DNA from 2 places in the Devosia sp. 63-57 genome. Region 2 is predicted to be linked to the other one. Evidence: predicted binding sites of a transcription regulator. Region 2 holds the regulator's gene; the other holds the start of a gene.

Region 1 (14,824 bases), 910 kb from region 2:
CGTGACGGACGACCTTGACCGGGTCGATGACGCCGAGCGCAACGAGGTCGCCATATTCGCCGGTTGCGGCGTTATAGCCGAACGAGGCAGCAGCGTTCTCGAGGATCTTGTCGACAACCACGGAGCCTTCGGCACCGGCATTGTTGGCAATGGTGCGGACCGGAGCCTGCAGGGCGCGGCGCACGATGGCGATACCGGCGTCCTGGTCGGCATTGGCGCCCTTGGCCTTGACGGCAGCCGAAGCGCGGAGCAGGGCAACGCCACCACCCGGAACGATGCCTTCTTCAACGGCAGCGCGGGTTGCGTTGAGCGCGTCGTCGACGCGGTCCTTGCGCTCCTTGACTTCCACTTCGGTGGAGCCGCCGACGCGGATCACGGCAACGCCACCGGCCAGCTTGGCCAGACGTTCCTGCAGCTTCTCGCGGTCGTAGTCCGAGGTGGTTTCCTCGATCTGCGCCTTGATCTGGCCAACGCGGCCCTGGATGTCTTCGGCCGTGCCGGCGCCATCCACGATCGTGGTGTTTTCCTTGGTGATTTCAACGCGCTTGGCCGTGCCGAGCATGTCGATGGTCACGTTTTCGAGCTTGATGCCGAGCTCTTCCGAAATCACCTGGCCACCGGTCAGGATGGCGATGTCTTCCAGCATGGCCTTGCGGCGATCGCCGAAGCCCGGAGCCTTGACGGCAGCAACCTTGAGGCCGCCGCGCAGACGGTTGACGACGAGGGTCGCGAGAGCTTCGCCTTCGATGTCTTCGGCGATGATCAGCAGCGGACGCTGCGACTGAACGACCGACTCGAGGATCGGCAGGATGGCCTGCAGATTGCCCAGCTTCTTTTCGTGCAGCAGGATCACCGGGTCCTCGAGGACGGCGGTCATCTTCTCGGCATTGGTCACGAAGTAGGGGGAGAGGTAGCCACGGTCGAACTGCATGCCTTCAACGACATCGAGCTCGGTCTCGGCAGTCTTGGCTTCTTCGACGGTGATGACACCCTCGTTGCCGACCTTCTGCATGGCTTCGGCGATCATGTCGCCGATTTCCTTCTCGCCATTGGCCGAGATGGTGCCGACCTGGGCAACTTCGGATGACGAGGTGATCTTCTTGGCCGAGGCCTTCAGCGTTTCGACGACTTCGGCAACAGCCAGGTCGATACCGCGCTTGAGATCCATCGGGTTGAAGCCGGCGGCGACGGCCTTGACGCCTTCGACGACGATAGCCTGGCCGAGAACGGTGGCGGTAGTGGTGCCGTCACCGGCAACATCATTGGTCTTGGAAGCGACCGAACGCAGCAGCTGGGCGCCCAGGTTCTCGAACTTGTCTTCCAGTTCGATTTCCTTGGCAACGGACACGCCGTCCTTGGTGATGCGCGGGGCGCCGAAGGACTTTTCGATGACGACGTTACGACCCTTGGGGCCGAGGGTCACCTTCACCGCATTGGCGAGGATGTTGACGCCGCGCAGCATCTTTTCGCGGGCTTCGGTGGAGAACTTTACTTCTTTAGCGGCCATGTGAGGCGCTCCTTAAAGTGGGTTGAACGACAGGATGGGTGCGAAGCCTTAGGCCTCGATCACGCCCATGATGTCGCTTTCCTTCATGATGATCAGGTCTTCGCCGTTGAGCTTCACCTCGGTGCCGCTCCACTTGCCGAAGAGCACGCGATCGCCGGCCTTGACGTCGAGCGCATTGATCTTGCCGTTCTCATCGCGAGCGCCGGGGCCCACGGAAACGACGACGCCCTCGGAGGGCTTTTCCTTGGCGGTGTCGGGGATGATGATCCCGCCCTTGGTCTTTTCTTCACTGTCGACGCGACGGACGACCACGCGGTCATGCAGGGGACGGAAGCCCATGATTTCAGTTCCTCTTGGCATCATTTCTGAATGCAATTTCGGTGCTGTTAGCACTCAACAAGGAGGAGTGCTAACAGGCAGCTGGGATATAGGAACGGGGTGTCAGAAGAGTCAAGGGCGCGTGAACGGAGTTTTTGCTGGCGCGTTATGGGTTTGATCCCATTTGCAGAAACGAGGGCACCGACCATGGCCAATACCGACTTTTCTTCCGCCAGCATTGCGCCGGTTTCGGGGCGCGTGCACATCATTTTCGACGATGCCGAGATTGCCAGCTCCATCAGGGCTTTGCGTCTGGATGCCCCCGGCGCGGACCCGCTCTATTTCCTGCCGCTCGAGGATATCCATCCCGGCATTCTCGAAGCCTCGGACACCCGCCGCACCGATGCCGGCCCCGGCGAAGCGCATTTTTACACCATCAAGACCCTGACCGCCGATGGTGCCGACGAGGCCTGGTACTATCCCTATGCCGAAGGTCGCTTCGAACCCATCCGCGACCTCCTCACCTTTGCCGGCGCCCGCCTCAAGGTCGAAGTCACCGAGGTTTGACCGGCTTTTCCCTGTGAGGGCCGACGACCCCACGGCCCTCCCAACCACCGGCCTCTACCCACCCACCGCTCGTCACCCTCGGGCTCGACCCGAGGGCGCGGCGGTGACTGGGGTGCCAAGACGTTCAACTCGTCCCTTGTCACCCCTCATGCTTCCCACCCTTCAGCCGCCCCAAATGCGTATCCTTGAAACCGCTGGCATATTTGAGCCCATAGCCCAGCGCGCGATCGAGCCCGATATGGGCCAGATGGATCAGCGCCAGATGCTGCAGCAGCTCGATCTTCAGCACCACGGCGATCAGCCCCAGCGCCAGTGGCACGACAAAAGTGTGCGCCAGATTATAGACCACCGCGCCGGTTCGGCTGCCGGCCGCATAGCCCAGAAACGACAGGTCCGGCGCGAACAACAGCACCGCATAGAGCCACCACGGCCCGCCGAGCAGAAAATAAAGCGCTGTCGCCGCTGCGAAGACCGCCGCGCCTTCGCTCCTCACGATCATGAGGGGTGTTCCGGTGGCCGACCCCTGTGCCGCATTGCCGTTCATCATTGTCTCCATGCTGGAACCACATGCGGTCTATCTAGCGACGACCACCCCTATTCAAAATTCTCGATGTTTCGAGGTTGCACATTCATTTTTGAATAGAGTCCCCGCTATCCACGCGCCGCGGCATCGAAATGCACGCGGCCCCTTCCTTCCGTCACCAGACTGAGCCATAAGGCAGACCATGAGCGAACAATCCTCCCTTCAGATCAAGTTGCGCCGCAAAGGCGGCGTCGGTCCCAACTCCAACTGGCACTGGGAAGTGCAGGACGCCGAGGGCAAGGTCCTCAAGTCCGGCAGCGCCGTGGGCGAAGAGCACAAGGCTTTCGCCACCGCCCGTATTGCCAAGGAAAAGCTGGAAGCTGCGGCCGGCAAGTAAGGCCCGGCCCGGATAGGATCGACGTGACCACGCCCGCCGCTGCACGAGAGGCTGCCTCGCCGTCCATCAGGAGCGGCGGCCCGCTGCGTGGCATCGCCCTCAAGGTCGCCTCGGTCTGCTGCTTTGTGGTCATGGCCACCATGCTCAAGGCCACGCAGACCATTCCTGCGGGCCAGATGGTGTTCTTCCGTTCATTCTTTGCGCTATTGCCGGTTCTGGCCTGGCTGGCCTGGACGGGTCATCTGGCCTATGCCTTCACCACCAGGCGCCCCCTTGGCCATGTGGTCCGGGGCCTGGTCGGCGTCGCTTCGATGGGCCTGGGCTTCTTCGCGCTGACGCGCCTGCCGCTGCCCGAGGCCACCGCCATCGGCTATGCCTCTCCGCTGATCATCGTCATTCTCTCCGCGCTGCTGCTGCGCGAAAAGGTCTATATCTTCCGCTGGACCACGGTGCTGGTTGGGCTGGTTGGCGTGCTGATCATCCTCTTTCCCCGCCTCACCGTCTTTTCCGGCGGCGCACAACCGGTCGATGGCACCACCATCGGCGCCTTGGCAGCATTGGCCGCCGCCTTCCTGTCGGCCTTCGCCATGCTGCAGGTCCGCACGCTTGTGCAGACCGAGCGCACCGAGGCCATCGTCACCTATTTTTTCATCAGCGCCAGCGTGCTCAGCCTCTTCAGCCTGCCCTTCGGCTGGGTCTGGCCCACCCCGCAACAGGCGGCGCTGCTGGTCGGCGCCGGCTTCTTCGGCGGCATCGGCCAGTTGTTGCTGACCTCCTGCTACCGTTACGCCGATATGTCGGTGATCGCGCCCTTCGAATATGTGTCGCTGCTGCTGACCATCATCATCGGCTTCATCATCTTCGCCGATATCCCCACCGTGCCTATGCTCATCGGCAGCACCATCATCGTCGCCGCCGGGATCGCCGTCATCCTGCGCGAACGCTGGCTCGGCCTGGAACGCACCCGCGCCAAGGAAGCCAGCACGCCTTAGGGGAGGCTTTTGTACGCGCAGGTTCGGAAACGATCGTTGTAGTGATGGAAGCACGTCGACAGAACCGCTCTCCATTTCGGCAATTCGAACTGTCTTTTTAACGTTCCAAAAGTAATTATGGGATTCATGGGTCGCGGCGGGGTTAGGTGTGTATCCGCAAGGTGCCTGACACGGCAAAGATCGCCGTCCAGGCAAGATCGACCACATAACAACGACGAAATTCAGGTCGAAGCGAGCGGGTGCACGTTACCGTAACATAGAGAGTTTCGTGCTGGTCATGGGTAGTTCGAACATGGCGCCGCCTTGGACCAATGTGACTTGCTGTTCGATATACGGCCATAGCGCAAGTATGCGTTCCATTTTTTTCACTAATGGGGCCTTGTTCAACCCTTTGGATAGGAAGAAGCCGGTTAGCCGGCTGCTTCTGAAAGCCTCGTACTCCGCCCTGACCTTTGTGATCTGCCTGTCACCAGAGATTACAACCCATCGACCCTCTGCACTGAGTTCCGGGATCCATTCAATATCTTTTACGCTTGGTCCGTAGCGATCACGCAGATGGATGATTTCGTGCATGCCAACGAAAAGAGCTGCCAAGGATTTGGCAAGAGCAGGCGGTAGGTTCTCATCCACCACTACCTTCACGCGGCGCGCAGCTCCTGCTCAAACTTTACCGCGTCCCTAACCGCCTCAATTGACACCTCGTATAATGCTGCGACACGCTCGGCGGACCCTTCGGCCTCGACTGCTTCAGCCAGCGCAATCGTCGGCACTCCGAAGTCGGCTGCTATCGGCTGCCCAAATGCGCGCTGCGGGTCAATCACCACAGTGTCACGCCCTTTATAGGGGCGCCAACGAGTGACCTCATTGCCCTCAAGATCAAGGTCCTTAAAGCTCCGTTCCAGCACCTTGGAGAATGCGTACTGGTGGCGCTTAAGGTCTAGTAGCTTTGCTTCACTGTCAGCTTCACGTTCTATGCTCTCGAGGAAAATCGTCCTTCCATCGGTCCGAAATCTGCTCGTGGAGAAAGGACGGTCATTGTCCACAACGTCCCGCGCAAAGTCCAAGCAATGCCTGATGGTCTTCAACCCAAGGCCCGCCTTTACGAAAGCATTCACAAATCTCAGCTCGATCAAGTCGCGAAATGAAAGCTCTATTTTGTCATCAAAATTCGGCAGTTCGGGTGACCAGAGGGGTGGGACAGCGTAACGCTCACCGCGGCGCGAATACCAATATCCACCTAGCCAGCGACGAACATTTATCGCCGGCATTTGGAGCAAACGCGCAGCGTCTGGCACGGCATAAAGGCCGACGCCGAGTAGTTCTTGCGTGTTTGTTGTGCTCTTGGACATGTCGCGAACCTATTGTGTGTTCTCTGCGGTGAAAAGCCCTATCTGAGCGAATAGCCCAGACTCATCTGCTGACGAAGAACGTCGCTAGCGACGCCAAGTGACGACGAGGCTACAAAAAATTCCATTGCCAATAGGATAGCCGCGTTATGGCCGCCTAAGCGGGTTACAGGTGCTGAAATAATGGCAGATTTCAGCAGCTTCGCCGCCTACCCTGACAAACTTGGGACGCAACCAACCCCGCCCCCTCAGCTCGACGCTGCCATTTCCTGGTCGCTTGCGATAGAACATGGACGGGCCGATCTCCAGCGCAGCGGTAGCTGCGCCGGAGAATATGATCAAATTAGCTTCTGAAAACGAATTTCTCCGGCGTTCAGAAAGCAGGCTTTTGAGAAAAGTCCCGGCGGGATTGGATTCGGAAGGCGAAGATCGGAAAGGCTCGGCACCGGGGCCGCTTCCGGTTGGTAGGAGCGGTCAATCTGCGACACCGAGGCCAGGATGACGCCGGTGTCGCGTGCGAATGCCTGCAAAGCCGCCATCTGCACGGAAAGAGGGGGCTTCGTTCTCTGCTGATCGAGAATTTGGAGATAATCGATGGCCGCCACGGTGCCCCTCGGCGCGCCGGTCAGGTGACTGATAATGTAGTCTGCACAAATGCCGTCAGAAGTGATGATTTCCGGCAAAGTCTGGGGCAGTTGACGAGAAAGCGCCTTGAATCGGTCGATTGCCTCGCGTTCCGAGTATTCCAGGGTAAACAGGACACTGCGCCTGCCTTCGCCACTGGCATCAAGCAAAAGCTGCAACGCTAGCCGAGTTTTACCGTGACCCGGGCGAGCCGCGATCAGCAGCATGTCTCCGTCTGTCAGTTCTGAGAGTATGCCACCCGCATCGCCAGCTGTGGCCGTGCGCGCCGCGAGCAGGCTCCATGCCGAAAATCCTTCGATGTTGGCAACTCGGTCCTGTGCCTCATGAAGCGGAATGAGCTCGTCTCGCGCCATCAGCTTGGCACGGCGCTTCAGTTTATAGATAGGTGCGGAAAGCCGCATTACGGAACCTCCATTCCGAGCGGGAAACGCAACCCCTCCTCATGCGAACGCTCGAACAGATGGTTCGATGATCTCAGTCACCCCGTATGTACGATACTTCCCCATCTGGAGGGGGGAGGCGCGGGCCAAGCCTGACGATAAAGATACTCCAAGGCCGCAATTCGGACAAGCCGAAGCTTTGTGGTGGCCTGTACGAGGTTATTCAAGCCGAGAGCTCGCCCCCCTCAGCTCGCCGCTGCCATTTCCGCCCAGCCTTGCCGCTTACGATAGATCGTCGACGGGCTGATCTCCAGCGCGGCGGCGGCCATTGAGATATTGCCGCCAAAGGCGGCGATGGCGTCTTCGATGATGCGCTGTTCCTGCTGCCACATCGGCAGTACCGGCCGCTTGCCTTCCGAGCGCGGCGCTTCCACCGGCGCGGGGAAACTGACCTGCGATTCAATATCGGCAGCGCTGAGCATGCCGGCGCTGATTTCCCCGCCGTCGAACATCACCACCATGCGGCGGATCAGGTTCTGCAATTGCCGGACATTGCCGGGCCAGTCGGCCGCCGTCAGCTGCTGGGCGGCGTCGGGCGCGAAGCCGACAAAACTCTTGTGCTCCTCGCGCGCATAGCGACCGAGGAAATGGCGGGCCAGCACCATGATATCGGTCGGGCGCTGCCGCAGCGGCGGCAGGTGAATGGGCAGCACATGCAGGCGATAGAACAGGTCTTCGCGGAATTGCCGCTCGGCGATCATCTGCATGGGATTGCGGTTGGTGGCGCAGATCACCCGCACATCCACCTTGCGCGCCGCCGTTTCGCCCACCCGGCTGATCGCGCCCGTTTGCAGGAACCGCAACAGTTTCGATTGCAGGGAGAGGTCCATCTCCCCGATTTCGTCGAGGAACAGCGTGCCGCCATCGGCCAGTTCGGTGGCGCCCTTGCGGTCTTCATGCGCGCCGGTAAAGGCCCCGCGCGTCACCCCGAACAGCTCGCTTTCCATGAGATCGCGGGGAATGGCGGCGCAATTGATGGCCACGAACCGCCGGTCGGCGCGCGGTCCCTTGGCATGCAGCGCCTCGGCGCACACATCCTTGCCGGTGCCGCTTTCCCCGGTGATGAAAACCGGCGCCGACGAGGTGGCCACGCGCCCGATCTGCTCATAAAGAAACTGCATGGCGCTCGAAGCGCCGACGAAACCGGCATAATCGGCCACCACCGGGCCGGTGCCACATTCGGCGCCCAGCGAGCGCGGGCGGCCATGGCGCTGCGCCAATTCGCCAATGCGCGCGGCCAGCGCCGTGCCGTCGATGGGCTTGGCGACATAATCATGGGCGCCGGCGCGCATGGCGCCCAGTGCGGCGCTGACCGAGCTGCCATCGGCCACGGCCAGCAACAGCGCGCCCTCGGCCAGCTTGACCAACCGCGTCACCGCGTCTTCGAGGCTTGGCGCCAGATCGAACAGGCTTGCCAGATCGGCAATGACCACATCGAACCGCGCCTGGCGCAGCAGTTCCGCCGCCGCGCGTCCAGCCTCCACCACCGTGACTTCGGGCGTCACCAGCATCGATTCGCGCAGCGAGGCGCCGATCACTCGCGCGGAACTGCCGTCGCGATCAATGAGCAGAACCTGTCCGCTGAGTGCGACTTCGCTGCCCGTCGTCATGGTCATATCGGTCTACTTGCCCCGGTCTCACGTGGCCGCCAAATGGTCCTGGCGGCCTGTCGATCCCCCCGATAGTTCCCCAATTAGGGTAAATATTCCGTTCCAGTCGCGCGCGTGCCTATCACCCGCTTTTGCCCCGCCTTGGCGCAGCTTTACCGAGCCGAACCCAAAAATCCGCGCTTTTCCGCCTGTTTTGGCCCGAAATAGCCCGGGAGAGGGCCGCGTGGCGCTTTTGCCGCTGTGGGTGCGGTGTTATGAAAACAGGGCCGAATCCCGGCGCATCAGAAGGGGTGCAGGTTCGCCCGTGCAGGCTCTGGTCTATTCGTTCATCGCGCTTGCCGCCGCCGCCATGGGCGCCTTGGCCTATTTTGCGCTCGCCTTCACCCCGGCCAATGCGGTGCTGGTGGTGGTCGTCGTCGTCTGCTTCGTCATCGTCGAGCGCCAGCTGCGCCAGCGCGCCGAGCGCCGCCTCGAACAGGCCATCCAGGAACTCTCCCGGCTGCTTGCCACCGATGCCCAGGCCGGCGCCGTCCTCGGTCAGCGCATCAATGCCCTGACCGATCTCAAGCTGGGCCAGCGCATCGACATGCTCGAGGCCGATATTTCCGTGCTCGGCACGGTCATCCGCCAGGTCGCCGAGGCCGTGGCCGAGGTGGAGGAGCGCGTCGATCGCCCCGCCAAGCGCAACGCCAGCGCCATGGGCGATTATATGCCGGCGCCCGTGCCCGAGCCGGTGGCCCCCAAATTCACCGCCATGCCCAGCCAGCCGGTCATTCCGCTGCCCATCCTGCGCCAGGCCGTCGCCGATCACCGCCTGACTTTTCATATCCAGCCCGTCGTCCGCCTGCCGCAGCGCCGGCCCGCCGGCTACGATCTCCTGCCGCGGCTGACGCTGGAAAATGGCGATCTGGCCGAAGAGGCCGATTTCATGCCGGTGCGGGGCGGCGAGGACGTGGTGCGCGACATCGAGGGCACGGCCTTGTTCGAAGCCATCGCCATCGCCCGACGCTCCCGCGCCACCGGCCAGCCGGTGACGCTCTATATTCCGTTCTCGCTGGCCTCGCTCGGCGATTCCTCCACCGCCGAGCAGGTGCTGGCAACGCTCGACGCCAACCGGGCCATCGCGCCGGGGCTGATCTTCCTGATGTCGGAAAGCCAGTGGAACGCCATGTCCGGTCCCGAGCGCACCGTCGCCGAGACCATGGCGCGCAAGGGCGCCGGTTTCTCGCTCACCGATGTGCGCTCATTGCGGGTCGATGCCGCCGATCTCGCCGCCATGGGCGTGCGCTCGCTGCGCGTCAACGCCAACCGCTTCATCGCCAATCCCGAAGCCTATACCGACTTCCACCTCTCCGACATCGCCAGCTATCTCAGCCGTTTCGACATCGCCCTGATCGCCATTGGCGTGTCCGGCGAGCGCGAAATCATCGAACTGCTCGACAACGAAATCCTGCTGGTCAAAGGCGACCACCTCGCCCCCGCCGGCCCCATACGCCCCGACCTCGTCCTCGAATCCGCCCGCACCACCGCCCCCAAACTCCGCCGCGCCGAACTGTAGATCACTTCAAATTGAGGTGGCCTCTGGGCCCTTTCGCCTCCGTCCCCCTAAAACAGGCCAGTGTTCATTTTGGGCTCATCGGGAGGCACGGTGACCGCGGCTCCTGCTCTCCCTCCCCGCAGGGGGGTGGCGGGCGGCGCTTTTGGCAATATCTCACCAGGCACTCGATGCTGCTCCTCCCCCCTTGACGGCGGAGGCTGGGAGGGGGTGTGCAGCACGCTCAATTCTATATGCGATACCCCTGCCTCAAGGGCGAGGGAAGCGAAAGTGCCTCGATACCGCAAAGGCCTCACCCCCCACCGGCCCGCCCTGCCTCGGCGGCGGAACAAGGTTTTGCTTGATCCTCCCGGCAAAAGAGGCTCATAGGGCGCACAGTGTTTGTGTTGCGGAGCCTGGCCATGTCCTCCCCCCTGCCGATCATTTCGGGGCTCTCCGATCTCAGCGGCCGCTACGATGCGGTGCTCAGCGATGTCTGGGGCGTCATCCATAATGGCGTTGCCGCCTTTCCCGAGGCGGTCGATGCGCTGCGCCGTTTCCGCCAGGACGGTGGCCGGGTGGTGCTGATCACCAATGCGCCGCGTCCCTCCCAGCCCATTATCGACATGCTCGATCGGCTGGGTGTCCCGCGCGACACCTATGACGCCATCGTCTCCTCCGGCGATGCCACCCGCTCCATGATCGCCAAATATCGCGGCCGCGCCATCCACCATGTCGGCCCGCCCACCGAAGACGACCTGCTCTATGAGGGGCTCGATGTCAGGCGCACTGGCGCCGACGAGGCCGAAGTGGTTGTCGTCACCGATCTCGACCACGACGACGATACGCCCGAAATGTACCGCAGCCGCGCCGAGCTTTGGCTCAAGCGCAAGCTGCCCATGATCTGTGCCAATCCCGACCGCGTGGTCGAGCATGGCAACAAGATCATCTATTGCGGCGGCGCCCTGGGCGATCTCTATGCAGCAATGGGCGGCATCGTGCTCATGGCCGGCAAGCCCTATCAGCCGATCTACGAGGAGTGCTTCCGCCTCGCCGAGGAGGCCGCCGGCAAGCCGCTGCAAAAATCCCGCGTCCTGGCCGTGGGCGACAGCGTGCGCACCGATGCCACCGGCGCCGCCCAGTTCGGCGTCGATCTCCTCTTCATCACCGGCTCCATCCATGCCGCCGAGCTCGATGCCTTCGGCAAGCCCGATCCGCAGACCATTGCCGATCTGCTGGCGCCCAGCCGCGCCCATGTGGCCGGCTTCCTGCCGCGTCTCAGCTGGTAGGCTCTTGTCCTTCCGCCGGAAACAGCAGTAAACCCCAACGCATCGGCTCCTTCGCACTCTCCCCGCCTCGGGGAGGGCCGGGGAGGGGGTCCACCAGCCAGCCCATGGTGTCCGCCCGTGACCTTCATTCGTCTCTCCAGTCTCACCGATCTGCCCGAAAGCCTGCGTGGCGCCTATGTCGCCATCGGCAATTTCGATGGCCTGCATCGCGGCCACCAGACCATCATCGCCGCGCTGTTGCAGCGGGCTCGCGCCGCCGGCGCCCCGGCGCTCATGCTCACCTTCGAGCCGCATCCGCGCGACGTCTTCGCGCCCGCGCCCTTCATGTTCCGCCTGACCCAGGGCGACACCAAGGCCCGTCTGGCCGAAGCGATGGGGCTTGATGGCATCGTCATTCTGCCTTTTGACCAGCCGTTCTCGCAGATCGAGGCCGAGGATTTCGTCGAAAAGGTCATCGTCGATGCCCTGGGCGCCCGCGGCGTCATCACCGGCGCCGATTTCCATTTCGGCCGCCAGCGTCGCGGCACCCCGCTCTTCCTCAAGGCCGCCGGCGAGCGTCTGGGTTTCGCGGTGGAAACGCTCGATCTCATGGACGAGGGCGACGAGGTCATCTCCTCCTCGCGCATTCGCGCGGCCTTGTCCGAAGGCGCCGTGGTCGCCGCCAATCGCCTGCTCGGCTATCACTGGTTTTTCGAGGGCTGCGTGGTCAAGGGCGACCAGCGCGGCCGCGGACTCGGCTACCCCACCGCCAACACCACCACGCCCACCGGTTTCCAGCTGGCCCAGGGCGTCTATGCCGTGCGCGCCCGCCTCGGCAACCGCCTGCTCGACGGCGTTGCCGCCTATGGCAAGCCGATGTTCAACAACCACCGCCCGCCCTTCGAGACCCACCTCTTCGATTTCGACGAGGACATTTACGACCAGTCCATCTCGGTCGCCCTCATCGCCCATATCCGCGGCCAGGAAGTGTTCTCCGGCCTCGACGAACTCATCGCCGCCATGGATCGCGACTCCAAAAAAGCCCGCACCCTGATCGCCACCGCCGCCCCGCTGAGCGCACTAGACCACAAACTCGGCTTCTTCGGCTGAGCGCCATCCAGCCTCCCCCGAAAGAAGGGCGGAGTGGCATCGGGGCTTTTGTCAAGATACGGGCCGCGCTCGATAGGCGCCTCCCCTTCTTCAGGAGAAGGAGGGGAGGGGGAGTTACCAGGCTTTCCACCCAAAATCATCCTTTGCCCCGGCCGCCTTGCCTTGCTAAAAGGCGCGCACTTCTTCCAAACCTGATTGCCGATCCATGAACGACACCGCTCCCGAGGCGACCGAAAAAGACTATTCGGCCACGCTTTTCCTGCCGGAAACCAATTTCCCGATGCGCGCCGGTCTGCCCGACCGCGAGCCGGGCTGGCTCAAGCGTTGGGAAGACATGGACATTTACGCCCTGCAGCGCGAGCAGGCCAAGGATCGGCCGCTCTTCACCCTGCATGACGGCCCGCCCTATGCCAATGGCAACATCCATATCGGTCATGCCCTGAACAAGACGCTCAAGGACATGATCTCCCGGTCCAAGCAGATGGCCGGCTACAACTCGGCCTATGTGCCGGGCTGGGATTGTCACGGCCTGCCCATCGAATGGAAGATCGAGGAGCAGTACCGCGCCAAGGGCAAGGACAAGAACGACGTCCCGGTGGTCGAATTCCGCCAGGAATGCCGGTCCTTCGCCGAGCAATGGGTCGATATCCAGCGCGAGGAATTCAAGCGTCTCGGCATCCTGGGCGAGTGGGACAATCCCTATTTGACCATGAGCTTCGACGCCGAAGCCCAGATCGCCCGCGAGCTGATGAAGGTCTCGATGACCGGCCAGCTCTATCGCGGTTCCAAGCCCGTCATGTGGTCCGTCGTGGAACGCACCGCCCTTGCCGAAGCCGAAATCGAATATGCCGATTACGAGAGCGACACCATCTGGGTGAAGTTCCCGGTGACCAAATGGCCTGCCATGGATCACGGCCCGAATGGAGTTCCTGTGCCTACATCTGGCTACGCAAATACTTTCGTGGTCATTTGGACAACGACCCCTTGGACAATCCCGGCCAACAGAGCGGTGAGCTATTCCAGCAAGATCCAATACGGCCTTTACGAGGTGACGGCAGCTCCTGATGGCAATTGGGCGAAGGCGGGAGAAAAATACGTCCTTGCGGATAAGCTGGCCGCCGAGGTGTTTGCGAAGGCAAAAATCGATCCCACTGGATATCGTCGCGTAAGCGATTTCGCCCTTTCGAACCCCGAGCTGACGCTTGCCCACCCCCTGCGCGGCCTCGCCGACGGTTACACCTTCGATGTCCCGCTCCTCGATGGCGAACACGTCACCGACGACGCCGGCACCGGTTTCGTGCACACCGCGCCCGGCCATGGCCTCGACGACTTCGGCATCTGGATGGATTCCACCCGCGCCTTGCAGGATCGCGGCATCGACCCCGCCATCCCCTATGTCGTGGGCGACGATGGCTTTTATACCAAGGACGCCCCCGGCTTCGAGGGCGCCCGCGTCATCGACGACAATGGCAAGAAGGGCGACGCCAATAATCGCGTCATCGCCGCGCTGGCCGAGCACGGCAACATCATCGCCCGTGGCCGCGTAAAACACCAATATCCTCATTCCTGGCGCTCCAAGAAGCCGGTGATCTACCGCAACACGCCGCAATGGTTCGTCTATATGGACAAGCCGATTGCAGCCACCCCCTCATCCGGCCCTGCGGGCCACCTTCTCCCCGAGGGGGAGAAGAATAGTTCCGCGCGCGCCGAAGCCCCTATTCCTCTCCCTCTCGGGGAGAGGGTGGATCGGCCGGAGGCCGAGACGGGTGAGGGGGCTTTCCCCGACACCCTGCGCACCCGCGCCCTTGCCGCCATCGACAAGACCCGCTTCTATCCCGCCGCCGGCCAAAACCGCCTGCGCGCCATGATCGCCGATCGTCCCGATTGGGTCCTCAGCCGCCAGCGCGCCTGGGGCGTGCCGATCACGGTCTTTGTGCACAAGCAGACCGGCGAAGTCCTCCGCGACGAAGCGGTCAATCATCGCATCGCCCAGTCCTTCGAGGAAGAGGGCGCCGACGCCTGGTACAAGCCCGGTGCCGCCGAGCGCTATCTCGGTTCGGACTACAAGGCCGACGATTACGAGATGGTCCGCGACGTGCTCGATGTTTGGTTCGACTCCGGCTCGACCCATTCCTTCGTGCTGCGCAACAAGCAGAAGTGGCCCTATCTGAAATTCCCGGCCTCGATGTATCTCGAAGGCAGCGACCAGCATCGCGGCTGGTTCCACTCCTCGCTGCTCGAATCCTGCGCCACCAATGGCTATGCGCCCTATGACAGCGTCCTCACCCATGGCTTCACCATGGATGGCGAGGGCCGCAAAATGAGCAAGTCGCTGGGCAATACCGTTGCCCCGCAGGACATCATCAAGCAGTTCGGCGCCGATATCCTGCGCCTCTGGGTCGCCTCCTCCGACTATTCCGAGGATCTGCGCCTGGGCAAGGAAATCATCCAGACCACGGTCGACAGCTATCGCAAGTTGCGCAATACCATGCGCTGGCTGCTCGGCAACCTGGCCCATTTCAAGCCCGAAGACGTGGTCGACCCGCGCGACATGCCCGAGCTCGAGC
Region 2 (14,824 bases):
TCGGCCGATTATGCTTTCGCCAAGCGCGACAATTCCACTACCGGCCTGCTGGACAGCCACAGGGTCAGCCTCGGCGTGACCGTGCAGAGGTAGGACCGCGTGACGTCATCTCGGCGAAGTCTGGGGTGACAGCTGGTGAGAGAGGCGACAGGAATTTGTCGGCCGACTCAAGCGAAGCCTGAAGCGTAGGGCGCTCTAGATTATTTCAAACTGAGTTAGACTTTGGGCCCTTTCGCCTCCTTGCCCATTGAGGGGAAGGAATGAGGGTGGGGGGTCCATCAGTGGATCACTGAACCACCCCCACCCCGGCGTCATCATCCAAATCTCTCCGCTGGAGAGATTTGCCCTTCGGGACAGTTCAGAGCCCTCAAGGGGGAGGGGGTGCCGGAGCGCATCAGCCGGCGCGTAAAACGCTCTTAGAGCTGGTCTTCGAGATCGAGCTTGCGCAATTCGCGCACGAAGCCGGGACGGATGTCGTCGCGCTCCAGCGCATAAACCACATTGGCGGTCAAAAAGCCGATCTTGGAGCCGCAGTCGAAGCTCTGGCCGCGATATTTGACGCCGGTGAAGCGCTGGTTGTGCATCAGCGTCTGCATGGCATCGGTCAGCTGGATTTCCCCGCCGGCACCGCGCGGCTGGTCAGCCAGGAGTGAAAACAGCTCTGGCTGCAGAATATAACGGCCGGAGATGATGAGGTTGGAGGGGGCCTCTTCGCGTTTGGGCTTTTCGACCATGCCGGTAATGGGAAAACCGCTATCGGGGCCATCACCGCGCGCCACCACGCCATAGGAGGAGATTTCGCTTTCCGGCACCTCTTCGACGGCGATCACATTGCCGCCGCGCTCTTCATAGGCATCCATCATCTGCTTGAGCACGCCGGGCTCGCCCTTGAACAGCATGTCGGGCAGCAGCAGGGCAAAGGGATTGTCGCCCACGATATCGCGGGCGCACCAGACGGCGTGGCCCAGGCCCAGCGGCTCCTGCTGGCGGGTAAAGGAGGTGCGGCCGGCCGAGGGCAGGTCCTTGCGCAATTCCTCCAGCGCCTGGTTCTTGCCGCGGGTTTCGAGCGTGGTTTCCAGCTCGAACTGGCGATCGAAGTGGTCCTCGATAACGCCCTTGTTGCGGCCGGTGACGAAAACGAAGTGCTCGATGCCGGCTTCGCGCGCCTCGTCCACCGCATATTGAATCAGTGGACGATCCACCACCGTCAGCATTTCCTTTGGCATTGCCTTGGTGGCGGGCAGGAAACGGGTGCCAAGCCCGGCAACGGGAAAGACGGCGGTACGGACGCGTTTGGACACGGATCAATTCTCCCTGGTGGCCATTTCGTTGATGTAAAGCTAAATCAATATCTCCAACATATCGTTGCCAGGAATTTGCATTTCTACCGAGTTGGAGAGTTCGATGGCGGTCCTGGTTACCGGCGGTGCGGGATATATTGGCAGCCATATGGTGCTGGAACTGGCCGATCGGGGCGAAGAGGTCGTGGTTCTCGACAACCTGGTGACCGGCTTCGACTGGGCCATTGATGGCCGTGCCAATTTCGTTGCCGGCGATGCCGGCAATGTGGATTTCGTGCTGGCGCTGATCAAGAGCCACGACATCAAGGAAATCGTGCATTTCGCCGGCTCGATCGTGGTGCCGGAATCGGTGACCAATCCGCTCAAATATTACGCCAACAATACCGCCACCTCGCGCAATCTGATCGAAGCAGCGGTGAAAGGCGGGGTCAGGCACTTCATCTTTTCCTCCACCGCCGCCGTCTACGGCATGACCGGTCTGGCGCCGGTGGTCGAGACCACGCCGCTCAATCCCATGTCGCCCTATGGGCGGTCCAAGCTGATGACCGAGTGGATGCTGGCCGATGTCGCTGCCGCCCATCCCATGACCTATGGCGTCTTGCGCTACTTCAACGTCGCGGGCGCCGATCCGCAGAAGCGCTCCGGCCAGTCGACGCCGCAGGCGACGCATCTGATCAAGGTGGCCTGCCAGACCGCGCTCGGCCAGCGCGACAAGATGGACATTTTCGGCACCGATTACGAAACGCCCGATGGCACCTGCGTGCGCGACTATATCCACGTCACCGACCTGATTGCCGCCCATGGCCTGCTGCTCAATCACCTGCGCAAGGGCGGGGACAGCACCACGCTCAATTGCGCCTATGGCCGCGGCTATTCGGTGCGCGAAGTGGTCGAGACCGTGCGCGAGGTTTCGGGTGTGCATCTGCGCGCCGATGAGGGGCCGCGCCGGGCAGGGGACCCGGCCTCGATCACCGCCACCGGCGAAAAGGTGCGCAAGCTGCTCGGCTGGGTGCCCCAGCATGACGACCTCAAGGAAATCGTCGAAACCGCCTATGCCTGGGAACGGCATTTGATGACCCGCAATCGCTAGGAGCGATGAGCATGAGTCTTCGCGGCGTCCTGATGTTTCTGTTACTGATGGCGACGCCGGTCGCGGCGCAGCCGGTCGACAGCTTTTCCGACTTCCTGGCCGGCCTTAAGGAGGAAGCCCGGGGGCAGGGCATCAGCCCAGCCAGCTACGACACGCTGACCAAGGGGCTGACGCCCGATCCGCGCGTGCCCAATCTGGTCGAGACCCAGCCCGAATTCACCACCCCGATCTGGGACTATCTCGACGCCCGCGTTTCGGCATCGCGCATCGAGCGCGGCAAGACGGCTTTGGGGCGCAATAGCGACCTCTTTGCCCGGATCGGCGGCCAGTATGGGGTCGATCCCTATATATTAGGCGCTATCTGGGGCATCGAGACCGATTATGGCGGCGTCTTGGGCAATGACAGCCTCATTCGCCCCATCGTGCGCTCGCTGGCGACCGTCGCCTGGCAGCGGCGCACCCGCTTTACCGAGGACAAGATGGATTTCTTCGCTGCCTTGCTTCTTGCGGAAGCCAATGGCGGAGTGTCACCGCTCGGCTCCTGGGCCGGGGCCATCGGGCATCTGCAGGTCAATCCCGCCAATGTGGTCGCCCATGGCACCGATGGGGATGGCGACGGGCGGCTGGACCTTCACAATTCGCTGGCCGACGCCCTGGCCACCAGCGGCGTCTTTCTGCGCAAGCTGGGCTATCAGCCGGGGCTCGACTGGGGTTTTGAGGTGTCGGTCCCTCCGGGCTTCGATTATCTCCTCGCCACCCGCGACCAATTGCGGCCATTGCGCTTCTTTGCAGAACGCGGCGTGACGCGGGTGTCCGGGCGACAATTCGCCGATCTCGATATCCCCGTCTTCCTCTATGTGCCCGCCGGCAAGGACGGGCCGAAATTCCTGATGACCGGCAACTACCTGGTGCTCAAGGGCTACAACTTCTCCGACAGCTATGCGCTGGCCGTGGCCCATCTGACGGATCGACTCAAGGGCGGCGGCGCTTTCGTGGCGCCCTGGCCGCGCCAGGCAACGCTACCCAATCTGGCGCAGCGGCAGAGTATTCAGCAGGCGCTCAAGCAGCTGGGTTATTATGACGGCCTCGTCGATGGCCGCATCGGCCCGGTCAGCCAGGCTGCCTATGCGCGCTTCCAGGCGGCCCAGGGGCAGGCGGCCGACGGGTTCATCACCCGCGCCAGCTATGAGGCGCTGATGGCGGCGAGCCGGTAAAGCAAAGGCGAGCGCCTTGGCCCGGTTGCCCGGGTTCTGGTAGAAGCGGACGAGAAGATCGGACGGATGCAATGAAGCGGTTTTTCCTGCTGCTGATGATGGCGATGCTGGTGACGCTCGACGTGTCGGCGGCCTATGCCCAGACGCAGGACCGTATTCTCGTGGCCCAGGAACAGCGCCGCCGCACCCTGTTCGACCTGCTCTTCGGCGAGGAGCCCAAGCAGGCGCCACCGCCGCAGCAACAGCAGACCCAGCCGCGCCAGCAGGCGCCCACCGCAGCCTTGCCGCCGCCCAAGCCGCAGGTGGAAAAAGCTCCCAATGCTACAAGACTCGCCGTCTTCGGCGATTCCATGGCGGTCGATCTCAGCCGGGCGCTGGAGCGCTTTTATGCCGAAGACGCCAATCTCGTGGTGATCGGGCAGGGGGTCAGCTCATCGGGCTTCGTGCGCGACGATTATTTCGACTGGAACAAGACGGTAGCAGACCAGATCGCCGCCGACAGTTTCGACGTGGCGGTGGTTGTTATCGGCGTCAATGACCGGCAGGAGATCAAGGTCAACGGCCAGACTTTTCCGGCGCTGAGCGAAAGCTGGACCACGGCCTACCAGGCGCGGCTCAATACGTTTTTGAGCCAGCTCCGGGCCGCCCGCAAACCGGTGATCTGGGTGGGGCTGCCGCCCATGTCGCGCAGCGAATATTCTACCGCCATGAGCCAGATCAGCGCGCTACAGAAAATGGCGGCCTTTTCGGGCGGGGTGGAGTTTTTGGACATCTATGACCGCTTCATCGGCGAGGACGGCAAATATTCGTCCTATGGCCCCGACGTGAACGGGCAGAATGCCCGCATGCGCAAGGATGACGGCATCCATTTCTCGGCCGCCGGCGCCGACAAGCTCGCCTTCTATATCAGCCAGTCGCTGCGCAATATCTACCGCGGCGGCACCGTGACCATGGCCGTGGCCGATCCCCTGGCCGGCACCGATGCCGCCGCCATGCTGCGCCCGCCCTATCAGGGCCTGGGCCAGGTGCGGCTGCTGGAAGTGGCCGGCGCGGTCATGCCGCTGAGCCGCGCACCGCAGCGGGCGGCCGATCTGATCACCGCCAATTCCGCCCCCGCCGCCGCCCCGGCCTTCAGCCTCGAACAGCTCATGCAGGCGCCGATCGGCCGGGTCGACGCCTTCGGCGTGGGAATCGACCCCAATGCTCCAGCTGTTCAGAATGCGGGTGGGCGATAGGCTCAGCCACCGAGCAGGCCGCTGGCCTTGATGCCGTCGAAGACGAATTGCACCGCCAGCGCCGCCAGCAGAATACCGACCACGCGCGACACCACCGACAGGCCGGTCAGCCCCAGCAGTTTCTGGATCGGAATGGCGATCAGCAGCGTCAGCCAGGCCAAAGCCAGAATGACGACGATGGCGGCCAGCACCAGCCAGAATTCGAGATCGGTTTGAGCGCCGGTGGTCAGCAGAATCACCGCGCTGATGGCGCCCGGCCCCGCCATCAGCGGCATGGCCAGCGGAAAGACGGAGATATCGTGGCTGCGGCGAGCCTCCATCTCTTCCTCATCGGTGGTGCCGGTGCCGCCGGAATGGCGCGCGAACACCATGTCGATGGCGATAAGCAGCAACAGCACGCCGCCCGCCGTGCGCAGCGCCGCGATGGTGATCCCGAAGACGTCGAGGATGAGATTGCCCAGAACGGCGAAGAACAGGAGGATGGCCAGCGCCACCAGCACGCCGCGCGTGGCGAACTGCCGCCGCTGCGCCGGCGTATTATCCTTGGTCAGCGCCGCAAAGATGAAGGCGATATCGGCAACGCCCACGGTGGCAAAGAGCGTGGCAAAAGCCACGAGGAAAGTGTTCATGCCCGACTCCTCAATGGGATATCCCTAAGCCATCGGTAGCGCGCGGCCAAGGCCAGTACCAGCTATCTCGAAGGTCGCAAGCAGGTGAGTATCTTATCGGTCCAACCGGCCACCGCCGGAGCCATCTCGCCAGCACCGAGCATCACCAGCGACAGGCCCGATCCCGGTTGACGGATGGCTTTGGCGCCGGCGCCGGGCCAGTTGCCTGCGTGAACAAAGCTCGGTTTGTGCTTGTCACCGCGCAAGCCAATGCCCCATCCATAGTCACCCAAAGTTCCATCGGATAATCGCCCCGCCTGGCTCACAAGGCCGCCTATTTCTAGGAGATCGCGGTTTTGGCAGTCGAGCCATTGCGCAAAGGCGCCGGCCGTCGTCCAGAGGCCACCATCGCCACTCGATAGCGGCAAAGTGTCCCCCAGCAAATGCCATTGCTCGCTTTCGGGGCCGAGGGGCGCCTCTGAAAAGGTCATGCCTTGAATAGCAAGCGGCCCAAACAGATATGTCGCCACAAAGTCCGAAAAAGCCAGACCCGATACACTTTCCACGATCCGCGCCAGGAGGACATAACCGACATTGGAATATGCATAGGCGCCTCGCTGCCCGATATCGCCAAACCCGCCCCGCAGCAGTTCCAGCGCCCGGTCATTTGTCCAGTCAGCCCCCCCTGCCTCCCAATTTCCGGCAGGCACCAGGCCGGATACGTGATGCAGAAGCTGGCCGATCGTCACGCTGGCCGCCCAAGCTCCCAGCCCGGGAAGGTGATGGGCGACACAGTGATCGGCAAGCAAAAGACCTTGCCGGGCCAAAACTGCGACAGCCGCCCCAGTCACCTGCTTTGCCAGGCTGGCGGCGTAGAAGTAATCATCTGACTTCACCGGCCGGCCGGAAGGCCAATAACCACCGACATGAGTCTCGATTCCACCGTGGTCGGCAACGAATGCAAGTGAAAACGGCGCGCCGCTTTCCGACATGGCATCAAAAATTTCGGTGATGCCTCGCACGCGGTCTACCGCCTCTCAGCCGCGCCGCCTTTCGATGGCGTTCCAGATCAGCACGGCAATGTCGGGACCGCCGAAGCGCTTGATTTCGCGGATGCCGGTGGGGGAGGTGACGTTGATCTCGGTGAGGTAGTTGCCGATGACGTCGATGCCGACGAAGATCATGTCGCGCTCTTTGAGGGCCGGGCCGATGGCGGCGCAGATTTCACGCTCGCGCGCCGTCAGTTCCGAGAGTTCGGGACGGCCGCCGACATGCATGTTGGAGCGCGCCTCGCCGTCGGCGGGGATGCGGTTAAGCCCGGCCACCGGTTCGCCGTCGATGATGATGATCCGCTTGTCGCCCTTGCGCACATCGGGCAGGTATTTCTGGATCATGAAGGGTTCGCGGTAATTGCTCTCGAACAATTCCAGGAGGCTGGCGAGATTGTGGTCGCCCTCCTGAATGAAGAACACGCCGGCGCCGCCATTGCCGTAGAGCGGCTTGACGATGATGTTGCCATGCTCTTTGCGGAAGGCATGGATCTCGGCGCGGTCGCGGGTCACCAGGGTCGGCGGCATCAGTTCGGGGAAATCGGTGACCAGGATCTTTTCGGGCGCATTGCGCACCGCGGCCGGCGGATTGACCACCAGCGTCTTGGGGTGCAGGCGCTCGAGGATATGGGTGATGGTGATGTAGTTCATGTCGAAGGGCGGATCCTGGCGCATGAGAATCACGTCCTGGGTGGAGAGATCGACGCGGCGCGCCTCGCCCAGGGTAAAATGCTCGCCCTTGGGCTGATCCACGACCGTGATCGGCTGGCACAGGGCGCTCACCGTGTGGCCACGCAACGCCAGGCCGTCGGGTGTGTAATGCAGCAGCTCATGGCCGCGCGCCTGGGCCTCCAGCATCATGGCGAAGGTGGAGTCGCCCTTGGGATTGATGGTGGCGACATGGTCCATCTGGACGGCGACTTTGAGGCTCATGGCAATACTCAGAAGGCGGGAAAGGCATTGATGAGATGGCGCGGCCAGCGCCCGCGCGCAAGAAAAATCACATCGAAGCGGAAATCCTTGCTCGATTCGGCGGGGTGGCGCGCCAGCCAATATTGGGCGGCGCGGACGATGCGCTGGCGATTGACGGCCTTGAAGGCCTCTTCCTCCGCATCGCCGCGGCTGCGCATTTTCACTTCGACGAAGATGATGGTGCCGGAGCGCTCCGCCACGAGGTCGATCTCGCCCATCGGCGTCTTGAAGCGGCGGTGGCGAATGCGGTGCAGGCTGGCTTGCAGGTAAAGCGCCGCCAGCGCCTCGCCGCGCTGGCCACCACGTTGGGCGGCGATGCGGCGTTCAGCCTTGGGCCTTGAGGGCGAGCGCGGCATCATAGACCTCCTTGCGCTTGAGCCCGAAACGGGCGGCGATGGCATCGACGGCGGCGCGCAGGGGCTGGCCGGCCATTTCGGTGGCCAGAGCCGCCTGCCAATCGGCTTCGGCCGGGGCGCTGGGGGCCTCGGCCCCGGCAACGACGATCACCGCCTCGCCCTTGGTCTCTTCCTCAGCGAATGACGCGGCGAGGTCGGCAAGGGACCCGCGCCGTGTGCGCTCGAAGCGCTTGGTCAGCTCCAGCGAAACGGCGGCGGCGCGGGGCCCGAACGCATCGGCCATGGCCGCGAGGGTATCGGCGAGCCGGCGCGGCGATTCGTAGAAGACCATGGTTTCACGTGAATCCTTGAGCCGAGATAGCGCGTTGGCGCGCGCCCCGGCCTTGGGCGGCAGGAAACCATGAAAGACAAAGGCATCGGTGGGCAGACCCGCGACGACGAGGGCCGAGAGCAGGGCCGATGCGCCGGGAATGGGAAAGACCGGGAGATTGGCCTCCGCCAGCGCGCGAATCAGCGGAAAGCCTGGATCGGAGAGCAGGGGGGTGCCGGCATCCGAGATCAGGGCAATGGCTTCGCCCCCTGCGATGCGGGCCACGATGGAGGCGGCCTTGTCGCGCTCATTGTGCTCATGCAGGGCCTGGCGCCGCCCCTTGATGCCATAGTGATCGAGCAGGCGCGCCGAGGTGCGGGTATCCTCGCAGAGGACAGCATCGGCCGAGGCCAGGGTTTCGAGCGCCCGGAGGGTAATGTCGCGCAGATTGCCGATCGGGGTCGCCACCACATAGAGTCCCGCCGCGAGGGGCGGCGCGCTGAACTTGGTGCCGGCGATGAAATAATCTCTGGTTTCGGCACTCATGCGGCTCAACTTCTCTCTGACTTTGACTTTTGATTAACCATATCGCGTGAGCTTGGTTAACCCAATGTGAGCATTTCGGGCGAAACGATGCTGAGGCTGTGGCGACGGCAGGTCTGGACACGCGGGCTGGTGGCTTTCGGGCTTGCCGCCCTCCTCGCCTCCTGTTCACCCGGCGAATGGCAATTCGGCTCGCGCACCTTGTCCTTTCCCGGCCCGCAAGCCGGCGGTGGCAATAATGGCCCCGCGGGCATGCCTGTTCCGACCAGCACCAGCGCCGCCGCAGACCGGTTCGGACGCGGCCCGGTGCCGGTTACGCTGTTACTGCCGCTGACCGGCGAGCCCGGCATGGTCCAAATCGGCACTTCGCTCGCCAATGCCTCGCGCCTCGCCATCGCCTTTATCGACGCCAATCCCAATATCGGCGAGAATATCACCATTACCCTGCGCGATAGCGGCACCTCTGTCGCCGGCGCCACCCATGCCGCCAATGCGGCGGTGGCGGAGGGGGCCAAGCTGATTCTGGGGCCGCTGCAGGCCGAGCAGGTGAGCGCCGCCGGGGCGGTGGCGCGGGCCTCGGGCGTGCCGCTGATCGGCTTTTCCAACACCGTTTCGTCGGCCGGACCCGGCATCTACCTGCTCTCGGTCACCCCTGACATGGAAATGAAGCGCGCCGTCTCCTATCTGCGCGCCCAGGGCCGGCGCGGGCTGGCCGGGGCCTTTCCGACCACCCCTTATGGCGAAGCCCAGGCGCTGGCCTTCCGCCAGCAGGCCACCGCCTCCGGCGCCCCACCCAATGCGGTCTATATGTATTCCTCGCCCAGCGAGATTGCCGGAATCGTGGCGCAGGCCAAGCCGCTGATCGATCGCGGCATGATCGACACGCTGTTCCTGCCCGAGCGCAGTGCCGCCCCGGCCTTCGGGCAGGCCCTGGCCCAGGCGGGGGTAACGCCGGATCTGCTGCAACTGGCTGGTTCGGCCGAATGGGCGGGCGATCCGGCGATCCTGGCCTCACCGGGCCTGCGAGGGGCCATTTATCCGGCGGTGGACGAGGCCGGGCTCAATGCCATCACCCCGGACTATCAGGCCCGATTCGGTGGGCGGCCACATCCGCTGGCAACCCTGGCCTATACGGCGACGATTCTCGCCAATGTGAATACGCTGTCGCTGGCCACGCCGCCCTATAATCCCAGCCTGATGACCAATCCCACCGGCTTCAATGGCCGCGATGGCCTGTTCCGCTTCGGCACCGATGGCCGCTCGGAATATGCGCTTGCGATCAAGCAGATCGGACCAAGCGGGGTGGTAACAGTCGAAGGGCCGAAGCTTTAGGCCGCCAAGTCGGCCACTACGGCGTCGAGCACCGGAAAACCTTTTTCGGTGACGCGGATATTGCCGTTGGGCAGAGTCTCGACAAAGCCATAGCCCTTGAGCGCGTCGATCTGCTTTTCAGCAATGCCGCGACCCGACAGCGCCATGAAGCGGCTGGGGGAGATGCCTTCCTTGAGCCGGAGGCCCATGACCAGGAATTCGTCGCCCTGTTCTTCCCAGGTGAGGATATCGTCGGTGACCATGCCATGGCCGTTCTGGTTGACGCGGGCCAGCCAGTCGAACGGCATTTTCTCGGTGGCGGTGGCGTGGCGCTGGTGATTGACGAGGAGGCGCCCGTGGGCGCCCGGGCCAATGCCGGCATATTCGCCATAGCGCCAATAGAGCATGTTGTGCCGGCTTTCCTGGCCGGGCACCGCATGGTTGGAAATCTCATAGGCCGGCATGCCGGCCGCGGCGGTCAGTTCCTGGGTCAATTCGTAGAAATCGGCGGCCAGGTCCTCGTTCGGCATTTTCAGCTTGCCGGCATTGAACAGGTCGAAATAGCGCGTGCCCTGTTCGATGGTCAGCTGGTAGAGGCTGATATGGCCCCGAGCCATCCAGAGCGCTTCCTTGAGTTCGTCTTCCCAATCGTCCAGCGTCTGGCCGGGACGGGCATAGATGAGGTCGAAGCTCGAACGATCGAAGACCGACTGGGCGATGCGCACTGCCGCGATGGCCTCGTCCACGCTGTGGCGGCGGCCCAATTCGGCCAGCGGCTTTTCGCGCAGCGACTGCACCCCCAGCGACACCCGATTGATCCCGGCGGTGCGGAAGCCGCGGAAGCGGTCGACCTCGACGCTGGTCGGGTTGGCCTCGAGCGTGATCTCGGCATTGTTGGCCACCTGCCACTTGCTGGCGATGACGTCGAGAATGGTGCCGACGGCCTTGGGGCTCATCAGCGAGGGCGTACCGCCACCGAAAAACACCGACTGCACCAGCCGGCCCGGCGACAGCGCCGCCATATAGGAAATTTCGCGAATATAGCCCTCGACGAAAGCATCCTCGTCAAAGGCGCCGCGATGCACGTGGGAATTAAAGTCGCAATAGGGGCATTTGGCGGCGCAGAAGGGCCAATGCACATAGACGCCGAAGAGGTCGTTGGGATTGGTCATGGGCAAGCCCCGCTTTCTGGCTCCCTCCCCCCTTGAGGGGGAGGGTTGGGGTGGGGGGTGGTGCAGTGGTTCACTGATGGACCCCCACCCTCGGTCCCTCCCCTCAAGGGGGAGGGAGGCGAAAGAGCCTCCAGCGCTGCAATCATCCCCAAATCACCCATGATCGATCTGGTTTTCGACGAACTGAGCAAAAGCCCGGGCGCGGTGGCTGAGGCCGGTTTGCCCGGGCGACCAGGAATGCTTGGTTTCGGCGGCCATTTCGCCGAAGGTGATGTCATAGCCATCGGGCATGAACATGGGATCATAGCCATGGCCCATCGCGCCGCGCGGCGGCCAGACCAGGGTGCCGTCGCATTTGCCGACATAGAGCACGTCCCGTCCATCGGGATGGGCGAGGCAGAGCGTGGCATTGAATGAGGCGCGGCGCTGGCCAGGTGAATTGGCCCCTGCCGCCTGCAGCGCATCCTCGACGCGCTTCATGGCATGGCCAAAATCGCGCGGCACGCCCGCCCAGTCGGCGGTATAGACGCCGGGCTCGCCATTGAGCGCATCGACGCAGAGGCCGCTATCGTCGCTGAGCGCCAGCATATTGGCGCCCTTGGCGGCGGCATGGGCCTTGGTGCGGGCATTTTCGGCAAAGGTGGTGCCGGTTTCGTCCGGCTCGGGCAGGCCCAGTTCGCCGGCGGAAACCAGATCGAGCCCGAACGGGGCGAACAGCTCGCGGAATTCGGTGAGCTTGCCGGCATTGTGGGTGGCGATGACGAGGCGATTACCGGCGCGCAGACGGGGTAGGCTCATTTGCTGGCTCCATCGAGGGCGCGCTGGATATCGTTCCAGATCGGGCAATCGTGTTCGGTGAAATCCCCCTCACCCGCCCTTCGGGCACCCTCCCCCCGAGAGGGAGAGGAATAAGAGGCGCGCGCTGAACCATTCTTCTCCCGCTTGGGGAGAAGGTGGCCCACAGCGCCGGATGAGGGAGTTTTGTTCCAGAACATCATCCGCCCAGAGCCGCCTTCTGCATTTCCGAAAGCTCGCCGATGCCCTGTTCGGCCAGCGCCATCAGGGCGTTCAATTCATCGCGATCGAAGGGCGCGCCTTCGGCGGTGCCCTGGATTTCGACGAATTTGCCCGAGCCGGTCATGACGAAATTGGCGTCGGTTTCCGCTTCCACGTCTTCGAGATAGTCGAGGTCGAGCACCGGTGTGCCGCGATAGATGCCGCAGGAAATGGCGGCGACCGAATCCGTCAGGGCCGGGCCCTTGGTCAGCTTGCGCTCTTCCATCCACCGAATCGCGTCGGCCAAAGCCACATAGGCGCCGGTGATCGAGGCGGTGCGCGTGCCGCCATCGGCTTCGAGCACGTCGCAGTCCAGGGTAATCTGGACTTCGCCAAGGGCTTCGAGATCGACCACGGCACGCAGCGAGCGGCCGATCAGGCGCTGGATTTCCTGGGTGCGGCCGGACTGCTTGCCGGCCGTAGCCTCGCGGCGGGTGCGGCTGCCGGTGGCGCGGGGCAGCATGCCATATTCGGCGGTGACCCAGCCCTTGCCCTTGCCGCGCAGCCAGCCCGGTACGCTGGTTTCGACCGATGCCGTGCACAGGACCTTGGTATTGCCGAAGGCGACAAGGCAGGAGCCTTCGGCCTTCATGGCCACATTGCGTTCGAGGGTCACTGCCCGCATCTGGCTCGGGTCACGTCCGGAAGGCCGCATCATCATTCCATGCAAAATTGCTATTAACCGCCTCTTAACCCTCCTCGTCCCCGCTCACAAGCACCGGGCGCTTGGCGGCTGGGGAGGAAGGCCCTAAATGAGAGGGCAGGGTTAAAGTGGACGATTTTATCCAAACACCATGAACAGGCCGGCCGAAGATTTCCTTTCCGCCCTCAACAGCCGCAGCCAGGACATTTTCCGGCGGCTGGTGGAGCGCTATCTCGACACCGGCATGCCGGTGGGCTCGCGCGATCTCTCGCGCATGCTGCAGGTGGAATTGTCGCCGGCCTCGGTGCGCAATGTGATGGCCGATCTCGAAGATCTGGGGCTGATCGCGGCGCCGCACACCTCGGCCGGCCGCGCTCCCACCCAGCAGGGCCTGCGCTTTTTCGTTGATTCGATGCTCGAAGTGGGTGCGGTGGACGAAAGCGAGCGCAGCCAGATCGCCCGGCAGATGGAGGGCCCGGCCAGCCGCGGGCAGGTCGAGGACCTGCTGACCGAGGCCAGCGCGCTCTTGTCCGGTCTCAGCCATGGCGCCGGGGTGGTGATTGCCAGCAAGGCCGACATGGTGCTGCGCCACATCGATTTCGTGCGGCTCGATGCCAGCCGCGCCATGGCGGTACTGGTCGGCGAAGACGGCCAGGTGGAAAACCGCATCATGGAGCTGCCACCGGGCTTCACCGCCAGCGCCCTGCAGCAGGCGAGCAATTATCTCGCCAATTATGTCGTCGGACGGACCCTCACCGAAGCGCGCAAGGTTTTGGGAGAACGGCGCGCCGAGCAACGCGCCGAACTCGACGAATTGACGCAGAAGCTGGTGGATGCGGGGATCGCCACCCTGGTCGAGCAGAAGGGCAATGTGGCGCCCACCGTCATCGTGCGGGGACGCGCCAATCTCATCAACGACACCATGGCCAGCGACGAGCTCGCGCGGATGCGGCAATTGTTCGACGAGCTGGAAAGCAAGGACGGGCTGCTCGAACTCTTGGGCGATGCCGAGCGCGCCCAGGGCGTGCGCATCTTCATCGGCTCGGAGAACAAGCTGTTCTCGCTTTCCGGCTCCTCGGTGATTCTCAGCCCCTATAAGGACGCCAATGACAAGGTGGTGGGCGTCCTCGGCGTGATCGGTCCGACGCGGCTCAACTATGCCCGCATCGTCCCGGTGGTCGATTATACCGCCCATGTGATTTCAGCGATGATGTCGCGCAAGCGCTGAGCGTGCAGACCCAAGGCTTGAAATAGTGTCGCCATTGGCCGATATGGCTGGTCAACACCCTTAATCCCTGCGGATGGAGACGACATGAGCGACGAGAACGCCGCCCAAGGCGAAACGCCGGAAAACGAAATCCCGGTGGCCGACACACCCGAAGTGGATCCTGTCGAGGCACTGCGGGCCGAAAATAGCGAGCTTAGGGATCGCGTGCTGCGCAGCATCGCCGAGATGGAAAACCTGCGCAAACGTACCGAGCGCGACGTGGCCGACACCCGCTCCTATGCCATTGCCGGCTTTGCCCGCGACATGCTGAGCGCCACCGACGCCTTGAGCCGGGCGCTGATGGTCATTCCCAACGAGGTGCGCGAAACCGCCGAAGGCACGCTCAAGAGCCTGATCGAAGGCATCGAGCTGGCCGAGCGCGAGACCCAGCGCCTCCTGGCCAAACATGGCGTCAAGCAGATCGAGGCCGCCGGCCAGAAGTTCGATCCGCACAAACACCAGGCCATGTTCGAAGTGCCCAATCCCAATGTGCCCGAAGGCACGGTTGTGCAGGTGGTCCAGGAAGGCTTTGCCATCGGCGACCGCGTGCTGCGTCCCGCCATGGTCGGCGTTGCCAAGGGCGGCACCGCCCAGCCGGCCCCGGCCCCTGCCCCCGAAGGCGACGGCGTCGACAAGAGCGCCTAGCGATTGTCGCGGATGTGGTTGTAGTTGATCACATCCGCACCTGCACGATCTG

Evidence for each region. The regulator HrcA, encoded in region 2, represses chaperone genes, less so after heat shock. The targets are predictions, from matches to a motif close to GTTAGCACTCNCNNNNNGNGAGTGCTAAC.
Region 1: a site for HrcA is predicted at 1,893-1,921, ahead of BGO80_RS14705 (co-chaperone GroES). Genes of this name have one in related genera too.

Annotation. Positions count from the first base shown of each region.
Region 1 covers NZ_MKUY01000005.1:1,336,749-1,351,572, forward strand. The annotation lists gene groL (chaperonin GroEL) at 1-1,507, opposite strand, end outside; gene BGO80_RS14705 (co-chaperone GroES) at 1,556-1,846, opposite strand; gene BGO80_RS14710 (DUF427 domain-containing protein) at 2,033-2,392, shown strand; gene BGO80_RS14715 (DUF4260 domain-containing protein) at 2,532-2,936, opposite strand; gene BGO80_RS14720 (hypothetical protein) at 3,118-3,312, shown strand; gene BGO80_RS14725 (DMT family transporter) at 3,336-4,304, shown strand; gene BGO80_RS14730 (PIN-like domain-containing protein) at 4,551-4,946, opposite strand; gene BGO80_RS14735 (DUF433 domain-containing protein) at 4,943-5,653, opposite strand; gene BGO80_RS14740 (DNA helicase) at 5,989-6,696, opposite strand; gene BGO80_RS14745 (sigma-54-dependent transcriptional regulator) at 6,921-8,351, opposite strand; gene BGO80_RS14750 (EAL domain-containing protein) at 8,650-9,903, shown strand; gene BGO80_RS14755 (TIGR01459 family HAD-type hydrolase) at 10,302-11,168, shown strand; gene BGO80_RS14760 (bifunctional riboflavin kinase/FAD synthetase) at 11,286-12,257, shown strand; gene ileS (isoleucine--tRNA ligase) at 12,463-14,824, shown strand, end outside.
Region 2 covers NZ_MKUY01000005.1:429,324-444,147, reverse strand. The annotation lists gene BGO80_RS10510 (outer membrane beta-barrel protein) at 1-93, shown strand, start outside; gene galU (UTP--glucose-1-phosphate uridylyltransferase GalU) at 417-1,301, opposite strand; gene galE (UDP-glucose 4-epimerase GalE) at 1,405-2,391, shown strand; gene BGO80_RS10495 (lytic murein transglycosylase) at 2,403-3,605, shown strand; gene BGO80_RS10490 (SGNH/GDSL hydrolase family protein) at 3,677-4,840, shown strand; gene BGO80_RS10485 (MarC family protein) at 4,843-5,469, opposite strand; gene BGO80_RS10480 (serine hydrolase domain-containing protein) at 5,532-6,470, opposite strand; gene gshB (glutathione synthase) at 6,486-7,430, opposite strand; gene BGO80_RS10470 (YraN family protein) at 7,439-7,825, opposite strand; gene rsmI (16S rRNA (cytidine(1402)-2'-O)-methyltransferase) at 7,794-8,681, opposite strand; gene BGO80_RS10460 (penicillin-binding protein activator) at 8,769-10,010, shown strand; gene hemW (radical SAM family heme chaperone HemW) at 10,007-11,161, opposite strand; gene BGO80_RS10450 (non-canonical purine NTP pyrophosphatase) at 11,315-11,959, opposite strand; gene rph (ribonuclease PH) at 12,156-12,872, opposite strand; gene hrcA (heat-inducible transcriptional repressor HrcA) at 13,012-14,088, shown strand; gene grpE (nucleotide exchange factor GrpE) at 14,173-14,772, shown strand; gene BGO80_RS10430 (PIN domain-containing protein) at 14,769-14,824, opposite strand, start outside.